2 regions of the Clostridium kluyveri DSM 555 genome follow, and region 1 is predicted to be linked to the other one. Evidence: predicted binding sites of a transcription regulator. Region 1 holds the regulator's gene; the other holds the start of a gene.

Region 1 (9,294 bases):
TTAAAAACATGATAAGGGAAGGCAAGACTCACCAAATAGAATCTTCTATGCAAACGGGTATAAAATATGGAATGAAAACAATGGATATGTCTTTAGCAGAACTTTATAGAAAGGGATATATAACTTATGAATCTGCTCTTGCCTATTCTATCGATCGCAATATACTTACTCGAATGATGTCTTTATAAAAAGGGTATAATAAAAAATAAAACTGAAAAGTTTTATTTTTATATAAAGCTGTTTTGCAATTCTCTTAATCATGTAAAATATTTTACATGATTAAGAGAATTGCTATAGTAATTAATTCTTATTTATGCTAAAATAACCTTGAATTAGGGGGGATTAAATTGAGCATATTTAAAGAAATAATTCTTAATGCCTCTCGTGTTTTGACTTACATGGTCTATATAATATCAATATATTATCTGTGTATATCGTTTTTTGGAATATGGAAGAGAAGGGATGAACAAGAGGTAGAGCCTAAGAATAGTTTTGCATTAATTGTAGCTGCTCATAATGAAGAAATTGTAATTAAGGATATTTTAGAAAGCCTAAATGGACTTGAATATCCTAAAGAATTATATGATGTTTTTGTCATTGCAGATAACTGTACGGATAAGACTGCAATAAAAGCTAGAGAAAAAGGTGCTATAGTGTATGAAAGAGTTGATGGCAGTAAAAGAGGTAAAGGATATGCACTGGAATGGATGTTTCGAAAAATTTTTAACATGAAAAGAAAATATGATGCAATTGCTATATTTGATGCGGATAATCTTGTACATAAAAATTTTTTAAAGGAGATGAATAAACAGCTTTCTAGGGGATATAAAGTTGTCCAAGGATATTTAGATAGTAAAAATCCTTATGATACATGGATAACAGGAAGCTATTCCATAGCATTTTGGACCTGTAATAGAATGTTTCAACTAGCTAGAAGTAATTTGGGATTATCAACCCAGTTAGGTGGAACTGGTTTTTGTATAAATACAGATATTTTACAGAAATTAGGATGGGGTGCAACTTGTCTTACGGAAGATTTAGAATTTACCTGTAAGTTGGTTTTATATGGATATAAAATAGGATGGGCTCATAATGCTATAATATACGATGAAAAGCCTCTTACACTTTTTCAATCATGGAAACAGCGTAAAAGATGGATGCAAGGATTTGCAGATGTATCAAGCAGATATTTTTTTAAACTTATAAAAAAATCAATAAAAACTTTTGATTTTGTTCTCTTTGACTGTGCTCTATACAGTATTCAACCTATAATAACTGTACTCATAGGATTATCTGTTGTAAGTGGAGGAGTTCAATATCTCATGAGAACATACCACCTAATATCCAATTTTAATACAGTGGTATATTCAGTGAATTTTAATCTGCTTACAATATCAGCGGTGTTACTTTCAATATTACAATTTATATATACTCCATTTATGTTGGTTTTAGAAAAAAAATTAGATTTAAAAATATTTTTTTACTACATAATTTATCCTATTTATGCAATTACGTGGTTTCCAATTTCGGTGCAGGGTATTATAAATAAAAATGATAAAGAATGGAGTCACACTACCCACAGCCGAAGTATAAAAATAAAAGAATTAGAGAAAGTTAATTAAGGCTATAAATATAATTTTGATTTAAGGGAAAAAACTGTAGGTTTTTTCCCTTAAATATATATTAGGGTTAATTTGGGATATATCATAATATAATTAGTTTGATATTATAAATATATTCCAATAAAATAACATTACTATGAATAAATTTAATATTTTATATGAAATTACTATGAAATTATATTTAAAAAAATTAATGAAGTGTAAATGAAGTAGAGTTTGAAGAGGAAAATAGACTATGTTTTGGATGAATATGAATTTAATTCCAATCTGTATTATTTAACTGTATTTGAGATTTTATTAAAATGTGATAAAATATAAGAGGAAATTTAGCTTTTTTGTTGAATATATATTTTTGACGGTTTCCTTTATTCTATAGTTGATAATTTAATACTTTAGTTAATTCAATTATAGGTAATAATATATAACTTTATTATTAGGAGTGAAGTAAACTAAGTTGCTAGTAATAATTTATATGGAGATTAAATTGTCCTAAGATTTGAATTAAGTAGTGTTTTTGATATATCAAATAATTTTAATATTCATATGGAATTTGCTATGATAAATAGTTTTCTCCGCATGAATTTTAGAAAAACTTATCTGGAAACACAGTAGTGATTATTCTTCATTTTAAATAATCTGGAGGTATTAGTAATGGATGGATGTTTCTGGATAAATTAATGATAAGTGGTAAAAATCCACTTAAATCCGAAAAGTCTGTTTATGAAAAAAAGGGGGACATACTTTATGAGTGGATATATAATTGGAATAGATATAGGTTCATCCAATATTTGTGCTGCAGCAGGAAAAGTGGAAAGAAACGGAAGGATGCAAATATTAGGGATAACTTCTTCAGGCTGTAATGGTGTGAAGAAAGGAATAGTTGTGGATATAGATAAAACCTCTGAATCTATAAAAAATTGTATAAGTTCATTAGAGAGAATGATAGATATTAAAATAAATGAAGCATATATATCTTTGCCTGGAGGAATAAGTGAACTTATCTGGAATAAAGGGGTAATTGCTGTATCGTCAGAAGATCGTGAAATAAGGTATAATGATGTTAAAAGAGTTTTAAAAGCAGCTAAAATTATTACTATTCCAAACGACAAAGAAGTTATAGGGGTAATACCTGAGCAGTACATAATTGACGGCTATGATAATATAAAAGACCCTATTGGTATGAATGGACTTAGACTGGAAGTGGATGCCCAGATAATACTGGCTCGTTCAACTATAATAAATAATATTTTTAAAAGTGTAAATAAGGCAGGAATAAAGGTGCTTGGAATAGTATTTCAACCTATAGCTATATCCCAAGTAGTATTAAAAGAAGAGGAGATTCAAAGGGGAGTAGCTCTTGTAGACGTGGGTTCAGAGTCTATAAATATTTATATATATGAAGGAGGAATTTTAAGAAGTATAAGTACTATAGCTTTAGGTGGAAGCATTATAACAAATGATATTGCAGTATGTCTTAAGCTTCCTTTTTCAGAGGCAGAAAAACTTAAAATAAAATATGGAAGTGTAAGTGCGGATCCAGGGAAGAAAAGCTTAAAAATAGAGGTTAATGCGGATTATAATAAGGTTAAAGTTGATTATGATATTTTAGTTCAGATTATGGAAGCTAGGGTTGAAGAATTATTCTCTATAATAGACAAGGAAATAAGAGTTTCTGAATATTATGATAAGCTTTCAGGTATAGTTTTAGTAGGAGGAGGTATAGCTACAATAAAGGGCATAGAAGATTTTGGCAAAAATCTGTTAGAAAAATTTATGAGGATTGGAACTACGAAATATATAGGGGCCTCAAGTCCGCTGTATGTTACAGCAGTTGGTATAGTAAAGGATGTTTCTAATTCAATAAAATATAAAAATATAGATACTACAACAAATAAAAATGAAGATGTAACTAGTTATGAGGAAATAGCTGTGGGATTAGGAAAGAAGAATGATAAGGATAAACATATGGGGTTTGTAACAAAAATAAAAGAATTTTTTACGGACTTTTTTTAATAAGGGAGGTTTAGGTATTGTGTTAGATTTTGATGTAGATGTTCAGCAATTTGCACAGATAAAAGTAATAGGATGTGGCGGCGGGGGAAATAATGCAGTAAATAGAATGATAAAAGAAGGATTAAAAAATGTTGAGTTTATAGCTATAAATACAGATAAACAGGCATTAATGCTTTCACAGGCGTCACAAAAAATACAAATAGGAGATAAGCTTACTAAAGGACTTGGAGCAGGAGCAAATCCTGAAATAGGACAAAAAGCTGCAGAGGAAAATAAGGATGAGATAACACAAGCTATAAAAGGGGCAGACATGGTATTTATTACAGCAGGAATGGGAGGCGGAACTGGAACTGGGGCGGCACCTATAATTGCAGAAATTGCTAAATCCATGGGAATACTCACAGTAGGAGTAGTTACAAAGCCTTTCCCTTTCGAGGGCAGGAAAAGGATGCTGCATGCAGAAATGGGCATAAAAAATTTAAAGGATAAGGTAGATACCTTAGTTACAATTCCAAATGAAAGACTTCTTTCTGTAGTAGATAAAAAGACAACTTTAATGGAATCTTTTAGATTCGCAGATGATATATTAAGGCAAGGTGTACAAGGTATATCAGATTTAATAACCATACCTGGTCTTGTAAATTTAGATTTTGCAGATGTAAGGACAATTATGATAGATAAAGGTCTTGCTCACATGGGGGTAGGGAAAGGAAATGGAGATAATAGAGCACAAGATGCTGCCAAACAGGCTATATCCAGTCCTCTGCTTGAAACTTCTATAGTAGGAGCTACAGGAGTTCTTCTTAATATAACTGGTGGACAAGATCTTGGGCTGCTGGAAATAAATGAAGCAGCAGAAATAGTTCAAGAGGCTGCAGATCCTGATGCCAATATAATATTTGGAGCTGTTATAGATGAAAATATAAAGGATGAAATAAGAATTACAGTTATAGCTACAGGTTTTGAAGCTGAAAAAGATCAAATTAAAGAAGATTTAACTGTAAAAAAGGATATTAAAAAATCTCAATCCAATAATATAATCAATAGTAAAAATGAAGCTGCTGCTTCTGTGGAATATGAAAAGTTTAATGAAAATGATTTAGAAATACCTGCTTTTTTAAGAAGGCAGAAAAAATAAAAAATCCACATATGGCAATTAGATGCCATATGTGGATTTTTTATTTTTTCTGCATGCTTCACCATTTCCACAAATTCTTCTTATATTAAAAATCAACAATAATCCATAATCACTAAAAAGTTATTAAAGGGAAAGAAATTGTTAAGAATAAAAGGAAAATTATTGGCATAATATAGAAAATAAAAATATTATATACAATTCCAAAATGACAAAATTTTCAAATTCATAAGTATATAATATAAATAGATATTAATAAGTTATGGCTGGAGGTGAACAATAATTGGTTGTATTTTTAGATTTATTAATTTTAATAAATTTAATAGTGAATTTTTTTCTGTTATATATTACGGGAAGGACTTTGAAATTAGTAATAAATTTTAAGCGCATTTTTTTAGGAGCCTTTATAGGAAGTATATATACAATTACATTAATTTATCCTTGTTTGAGTATTTTTTCCACAGTTTATTTTAAATTAGTAGTGGCAGTGGTATTGGTCTATATTTCTTTCGGTAATAAAGGTATTATAACTGACTTTAAAATTTTATGTGTATTTATACTATACTCTATGCTTTTAGCAGGGATATGTATGTTTATTCAATATAATAGATATTCATATGTAAATAGTGCTATGATAACTAATTTTCCATATCAATGGCTCTTTATTTCACTTATGATATGTTATATAACTATCGATAGATTAGTAATTTATATTAAGGATAGAAAAGACCTGTTTACCCTAGTTTACGAAGTAGATATTATATTTAAAGATAAAGAAAAAAAAGTAAAAGCTTTCTTAGATACGGGAAATGAATTAAGAGAGCCTGCTACCAACCTACCTGTAGTGATAGTTGAAAAATCTGTGTTTGATAGTGTGAACTTAGAAGAGTTTGGGAAATTTTATATACCCTATAGGGTTATAAATGGTTCCAGTGGGAAACTTCTGGGATTTAAACCGGATATAATAAAAATAAATTTTGGAAAAGAGGTAAAATATAGGGAGGTTATAATTGCTCTTTGTCAGGATAAGTTAAGTCAGCTTGATGATTATCATGCTCTTTTATCTAGAGGAGTAATATAAGTAAAAACAATTGATAGTGGAGGGTAATTATGCTTAAGTTAAAAATATTATTAAACAGAATACTAACAAAATTTAAATTTGCCATAAGGAATATATACTATATAGGGGGAAATGATGTACTACCTCCTCCCCTTAGCAAAAAGGAGGAAGAGGATTTAGTATCTAGATTAGTTTCAGGAAATGAAAAAGTAAGAGCAACCCTTATAGAAAGAAATTTAAGATTAGTAGTTTATATAGCTAGGAAATTTGAAAACACAGGAGTAAATGTAGAAGATTTAGTATCTGTAGGAACCATAGGACTTATAAAGGCAGTAAATACCTTCAATCCTGAAAAAAAGATAAAATTAGCTACATACGCTTCAAGATGTATAGAAAATGAAATACTTATGTATTTAAGAAGAAATAGTAAGGTAAAGGCAGAAATTTCTTTTTATGAACCTTTAAATGTAGACTGGGATGGAAATGAATTATTGTTGTCTGATATTTTAGGAACAGATAATGATGTGGTGTATAGCTTTATAGAAGATGAAGTGGATAAGCAGCTTTTGGTAATTGCCATGAAAAAATTAAGTGACAGAGAAAAAGAAATAGTTAATTTAAGATTTGGGTTAAATGGTAAAAAAGAAAAAACTCAGAAGGAAGTTGCGGACTTGCTTGGTATATCCCAATCCTATATTTCTAGGCTTGAGAAGAGAATAATAAGAAGACTAAGAAAAGAAATAAATAAAATGTTATAAGTTTGTCTTTAGTATAAAATTCAGCGTCTTAGTAAATACTTAAAATGCTATATATTCTAAAGGGGCTGATTACATGATAATTAATAAGGTTGAAATTTGTGGCGTAAATACATCAAAATTGCCAGTTCTAAAAGAAAAAGAAATGAAGGAACTCTTAATAAAAATGCAGCAGGGAGATAATGATGCTAGAGAAAAATTTATAAAAGGCAATTTAAGATTGGTGTTAAGTGTAATACAGAGATTTAATAACAGAGGAGAAAACGTAGATGATCTATTTCAAGTAGGATGTATAGGGCTTATAAAGGCTATTGACAATTTTGATTTAAGTCAGAATGTTAAATTTTCCACTTATGCAGTACCTATGATTATAGGAGAGATAAGAAGATATTTAAGAGATAACAATTCAATAAGAGTGAGTCGTTCTCTTAGAGATATTGCATATAAAGCACTGCAGGTTAGGGATAAATTAATAAGGGAAAATAATAAAGAACCTACTATATCACAAATAGCTAAAGAACTGGAATTGCCAAGGGAAGAAGTAGTATTTGCACTGGATGCAATTCAGGATCCTGTATCTTTATTTGAACCTATATATCACGATGGTGGGGATGCAATTTATGTAATGGATCAAATAAGTGATACAAAAAATGTTGATGAGAATTGGCTTGAAAATATATCTATAAAAGAGGCAATGAAAAAATTAAACGATAGAGAAAAATTAATACTTAACTTAAGATTTTTCGATGGAAGAACTCAAATGGAAGTAGCACATGAAATAGGAATATCACAGGCGCAAGTTTCAAGATTAGAAAAAACTGCATTAAGGCACATGAGAAAGTATGTATAAAATTTTGAATTTATTGTTTGGTTTATATTAATAAAAAGATGGAGGGATTACATATATGGAATTACAAAAAGATTTATTTTCTTTAACTAATTTAAGAGATATGGAAGTTATAGATATAAATACGGGAATAAAGTTGGGATTTATAAAAGATTTAAAAGTAAATTGCAAGGAACATAGGATAATATCTATTATTCTACCTTCCCAAACAGGTAAAGTATCTTTTTTTAACAAAAATGAAGATTTGGAGGTACCCTGGGATAATGTGAGAAAAATAGGGGTGGATGTAATTTTGGTAGATGGAGAAAATATATCGGATAAAAAGTAATAATTAGTAGAATTTTCGTTCTAAAGGTGTATAATTATTTATATACTATATTAAAAAGGACGTGAATAAAATTGAAATGCCCTTATTGTGGATATGGAGAAAGTAAGGTGGTGGATTCCAGAGCTACAGATGACAAAATGGCTATAAGAAGAAGAAGAGAGTGTTTAAAATGTAATAAAAGGTATACAACCTATGAAAAAATTGAAAATGTTCCCCTGCTTGTCATAAAGAAAAATATGAGTAGGGAGTATTTCGATAGGACAAAAATATTAAATGGACTTATGAAAGCCTGTCAGAAGAGACCTGTTTCAAGAAAACAGATTGAAGAAATAGCAGATGAGGTGGAGAAGAAAATAAGTAACAGTGTACTCACAGAAATAAATTCCTCTGATATAGGGGAAATGATTATGGAAAGTTTAAAAAAAGTAGATGAAGTATCTTATGTGAGGTTTGCATCTGTATATAGGCAATTTAAAGATATAAATACTTTTATGGAAGAGATAAAAAATTTAATTTCTAATAGATAAAGTGGTCAATAGATATTCACCACTTATTTTTTTTTACCCCCGATTTGTTAAATCAAAGTTAAAAAAATATATATACTGCTATTGTTTGATAAAGAATGTTAAAATATATTTAAATAAAGTTCATTATAAAGCTAAAAATATGGAGGATAATATGGAGAGAATTTTAATTGAAGGGTATGAGTTTATAAAGATAAATTTTCCAGGGGCATCAGCGGTATTTTCAACGGCTAAAAATAACTTGAATTTTAACAAGCTAGAAGACATGGGGAGAAAAAATATTAATAATTTGAAAGGTTGGTTCAATCTAAAAAATATAGGATATTTAAATCAAGTTCATGGATGCGACAGTATAATTTATAAGGGCAATCTAGAAGATGCAGATGGAATAATTACAAATGTACCCTATGAGGCTGTAGGAGTATTTAATGCAGATTGTGCTCCTGTGCTTTTATACGATAGAAAAGAAAAAGTTATAGCGGCAGTTCATAGTGGGTGGAGAGGCACTTTATCCTGTATTGTTTTAAAGACCATAGAAAAACTTCAAAAGGATTTTAAAAGTAATCCTTTCAATATATCAGCATGTATAGGACCACATATATGCAGCTCTTGTTATGAGGTGGGGGAAGAGGTAATAAATGAGTTTAAAAATTCAACTTTTTATAAAGATAAATATATATTTGAAGGACGGAATCTGAGTTTAAAAGAATGCATTTTATACCAGTTAAAAGATAGTGGAGTACGGGATGAGAATATAAATTCCCTGGATATTTGTACTTCTTGTAACACAGAATATGATCTGTATTCTTACAGAAAAAATAAATATCAGGGAAGACTTTTTTCTTTTATTTATCTCAATTCTCCTGTAAATTGTGAATCGTGAATTGTGAACTATGAATTGTCAACTGTGAATTGTGAATTGTATAAAAGGGGTGCGATTTATGTCAAAAGAAAAAATATTAATAGTAGATGATGAAGAGCATATATGTGAACTTATTAAATTCAATCTT
Region 2 (3,665 bases), 1.5 Mb from region 1:
AGAATTTATATAAGAATTATCACATAAGTGAGATTGAAATTAATGGGGGCAGCGGGTACTTAATTGAATATACCATTACAAAGGAAGTGGGAGATAGTTATAAAGGTATAGAATATTTTTTGAAAAAAGGAACTCAATTTTGTAGATTTTCTTTTTTTGTAAATGAGTCAGACTTTAAAGAAAATATGCCAACTATATTTGAGACTATTGTTAAAACATTAGAGTATAAATAGAGATATGTATAATTTGTTCCCTTTCAGTTTGTCATTATGGAAGGGGATTTTTTATATTTAAATATGATATAATTATTTAGAGATTTTTAATATAAATTAAAAATTAATTTATCCAAATGCTGAAATTAGCTAATACTCCCATCTTCTTTAAAGGGAGATAAGCACTATTATGCGCCTGGATAAGTTCTTCTAAGGTTCAGATGGAGATAAGTATTTCTCTATAGCAAACTCCAACTGAAGCTAAGAATCACTTTATGGTGGATTTACAATATTGTTAACAGTAGGTGAAGGTAATGGATGGGGTTGTAAAAAAAAGAATCAATATATTTTTTATACTAATTGTTTTAACAGGAATATTTTTATTATGCGGATGTAGTAAATTAGATCAGTTAAAGGTCAAAGCTGGACTAAAAAATTCTGATTTTGAGTATATAAAGCAAGGCAAGGTGAAAGAAATAACTATTCAAAGTACCAGAGATCAAGGATTTAAATTTGTAGTTACTGATCAAGATACTATTGAGGATTTATATGATACTTTGGCTTCGGCTAAAAAGGTGCCTAAAAAATCTTCTCTGCAGCCAGATTATACACTGGAAATAATGGAGACAAATAATAAGATTCATAAATTTTCGTATATAGCAGGACTTGATAAGGACGAAGCAGGAAATCTCTATAATGGAAAGCAAATATACATAGTACCAAAGAGGATAGATAATAATATAATAAATAGTTTTTGGAATATAAGAACGCCTCCAAGCAACTTTACAGAAGTATATTATGGTTCCATAATAGAAACATTAAATAAATATTTTAAGGATAAGGATAAAAAAATTGGAATAAGTTTCAATGAAGATATAGATGCAGCAAGATTCATATTGTCTACAGACTTAGAGGAATTTAAATCTGAGCTTACTGATAAATTTAAGAATGCTAATATTGGAAATAATGATAAGGAAAAGTATGATGTATGGGTTACAGTAAAAACGGAAGGGTATAAGACTACATTGTATAAAGCTACTATTAAATTTTGGGATGTAAAAAAGAAAAGTGAGAAGATCTATTATATAAAGGACGTTTATGAAAATGGAAGATGGAATGTTACTATATCTGAAGACAAATTAGAAGGATTTTAAAATAATTTTAATTCATCTATAATAAATCATATTTTTGAGAATACTAAAATAAGCTTTCTTGGATGTAGAAAGTATGTTTTATAATTTCATGATTATAGATGAAAGGGGTGAAAATCCCATTATATATTAATTATAATATAATTAATATGGGGATAATATTATGAAAGCATTAGTCGATAAAGCCACCTGTATAAGTTGTGGATTATGTCCAGAGGTATGTCCAGATGTGTTTGATATGGATGATGACGGGAAAGCAGTAGCTGCGGTAAATGAAGTACCAAAAGCTTCTCAAGATTCTGCTAAAGAAGCTGCAGAAGGCTGTCCTGTTTCTGCTATTACAGTAGAATAGATATTGTAAAATTAAATAACAGACTGTGTATAAATTTATCATGAAGTATTTAAATTAATATTTTTTAAGAGGGTTTATACACAGTTTTTTATTGTTTTTGTGTTTTTAAAATATATTCATAGGGTATATATCATTTAGTTTATCATTTAAAGTAGGTGAAGAATTAGGATTTATATTTACTCTATCACCTATTTTTGAATTTGAAGGTAGATGAGTAATATTTACATCTTTAGTAGTTCCATCTTGAAAACTTATAAGAGCATGAGAAACATTCATATCAATTATTTCTCCAATCATAAAATATTTCCTCCTCAAAATTTAATTTACATACTTTATTTAGTGTTAACTATGTATTTAATTATTATTCATATTTTACTATATAATACATAATAAAATATCAAGTACCATTTAGGGATAATAATTAAAAGAAATGGAAGAAATATGACTTAGAGAGTTTGTTAAATTGTGATAAAGCTAGATTGCAAAATTGATATTTTAAATTTTACATAGTATAATGAATAATACATATACACAATATATAGTAGTTAGGAGGCATGATGTATGCTACATGTTGTGAAAAGGGATGGTAGAAAAGTAGAATTTAATTCTATAAAAATAACTAATGCCATAAAAAGTGCATCAGAAGAAATTGGCTATGAATTAAAAGAGAGTGACTTTATAGACTTAACTCAAAAAGTTATAAAAGAAATAGAAGAGCTTAATGTAAAAGAAATAGAGGTTGAAGAAATACAAAATATAGTTGAAAAAATTCTTTTAAAAAATGGTCATAGAAAAATAGGATTGGTATATTCAAATTATAGAAGTGAAAGAACTAAAATAAGAGATATAAAATCAGATCTTATGAAGGTTATTGATAAGATAGGCGTAGAAACGGATAGAGACAATGCTAATGTAGGAAATAATTTTAGTTCTAAACTACTTAGAATAGCTAGTGAATCAAATAAATGGCATAATCTGGGGACTATGCCGAAATATTTAGCAAAAGCCCATGAAAATGGAGATATATATTATCACGACTTAGATAGTTATAATTTAACTATCAATTGTCTTCATATACCAACTAAAGAAATGCTCTTATATGGGTTTAATACGGGATATGGGAATATTAGAACTCCAAGGAGAATAGAATCTGCGGCAGAACTTTCCTGTATATTATTGCAATCATCTCAAAATGACATGTTTGGCGGACAGTCTCATCCTGATTTTGATAATGATATGGCTGTTTTTGTAGAACCTACGAGAAGGGAAATAATACAGTATCTTAAGGAAGTAGGAGTAGAAGAGCATAGGATAAAAGATATTTCGGAAAAACGGTTAAGAAAAAATGTAGAGCAGGCAATGCAGGGGATAATTTACAATTTAAATACTATGCATTCAAGGGCAGGCTCACAGGTACCTTTTAGCTCAATAAATTTAGGAATACCCAAATCCAAAGATGCGGCTTTAGTATGCGAGGTATTTTTAACTGAATATGAAAAGGGGCTGGGAAAGGGAGAACAGCCTATATTTCCCAACATAATATTCAGAGTTAAAAAAGGAGTGAACAAAGAACAAGATGATCCTTATTATTATCTATTTAAAATTGCATGTAGAGTAGCTTCAAAGAGAATGAATCCTACTTTTATGAATTTAGATGCTGATTTTAATAAAGCGTATTATGATAAAGGCGTAATACCAGCTACTATGGGATGCAGAACTTATGTGTGTTCAAATGTGAATGGAGAACCAGGGACAAAAGGAAGAGGAAATATAGCGCCGGTGACAATTAATTTACCTAGGCTAGGAATTTTAGCTAAGAAGAATATAGATAAATTTTTTGAACTATTAGACAATAGATTAAATTTAGCTAAAGAATCTCTAATGCATAGGTATGGTATTTTAAAAAGGTTAAAAGTTAAAGATTTACCTTTTGTAGCAGGTCAATGTCTT

What was found. Region 1 encodes NrdR, which represses ribonucleotide reductase genes. Its sites were predicted from a motif close to CACNANATNTNGTG; they were not measured.
Region 2: CKL_RS18290 (anaerobic ribonucleoside triphosphate reductase) is a predicted target of NrdR. The motif match lies at 2,246-2,259, and genes of this name have one in related genera.

What each region holds. Positions count from the first base shown of each region.
Region 1 covers NC_009706.1:1,373,670-1,382,963, forward strand. Annotated here, with positions in the region: gene CKL_RS06580 (type IV pilus twitching motility protein PilT) at 1-188, shown strand, start outside; gene CKL_RS06585 (glycosyltransferase family 2 protein) at 348-1,622, shown strand; gene ftsA (cell division protein FtsA) at 2,367-3,635, shown strand; gene ftsZ (cell division protein FtsZ) at 3,655-4,773, shown strand; gene spoIIGA (sigma-E processing peptidase SpoIIGA) at 5,054-5,851, shown strand; gene sigE (RNA polymerase sporulation sigma factor SigE) at 5,881-6,588, shown strand; gene sigG (RNA polymerase sporulation sigma factor SigG) at 6,662-7,435, shown strand; gene CKL_RS06615 (YlmC/YmxH family sporulation protein) at 7,491-7,760, shown strand; gene nrdR (transcriptional regulator NrdR) at 7,832-8,287, shown strand; gene pgeF (peptidoglycan editing factor PgeF) at 8,439-9,167, shown strand; gene CKL_RS06630 (response regulator transcription factor) at 9,226-9,294, shown strand, end outside.
Region 2 covers NC_009706.1:3,810,693-3,814,357, reverse strand. Annotated here, with positions in the region: gene CKL_RS18310 (hypothetical protein) at 1-233, shown strand, start outside; gene CKL_RS18305 (YhfM domain-containing protein) at 527-1,366, shown strand; gene CKL_RS18300 (ferredoxin) at 1,527-1,715, shown strand; gene CKL_RS18295 (hypothetical protein) at 1,821-2,012, opposite strand; gene CKL_RS18290 (anaerobic ribonucleoside triphosphate reductase) at 2,277-3,665, shown strand, end outside.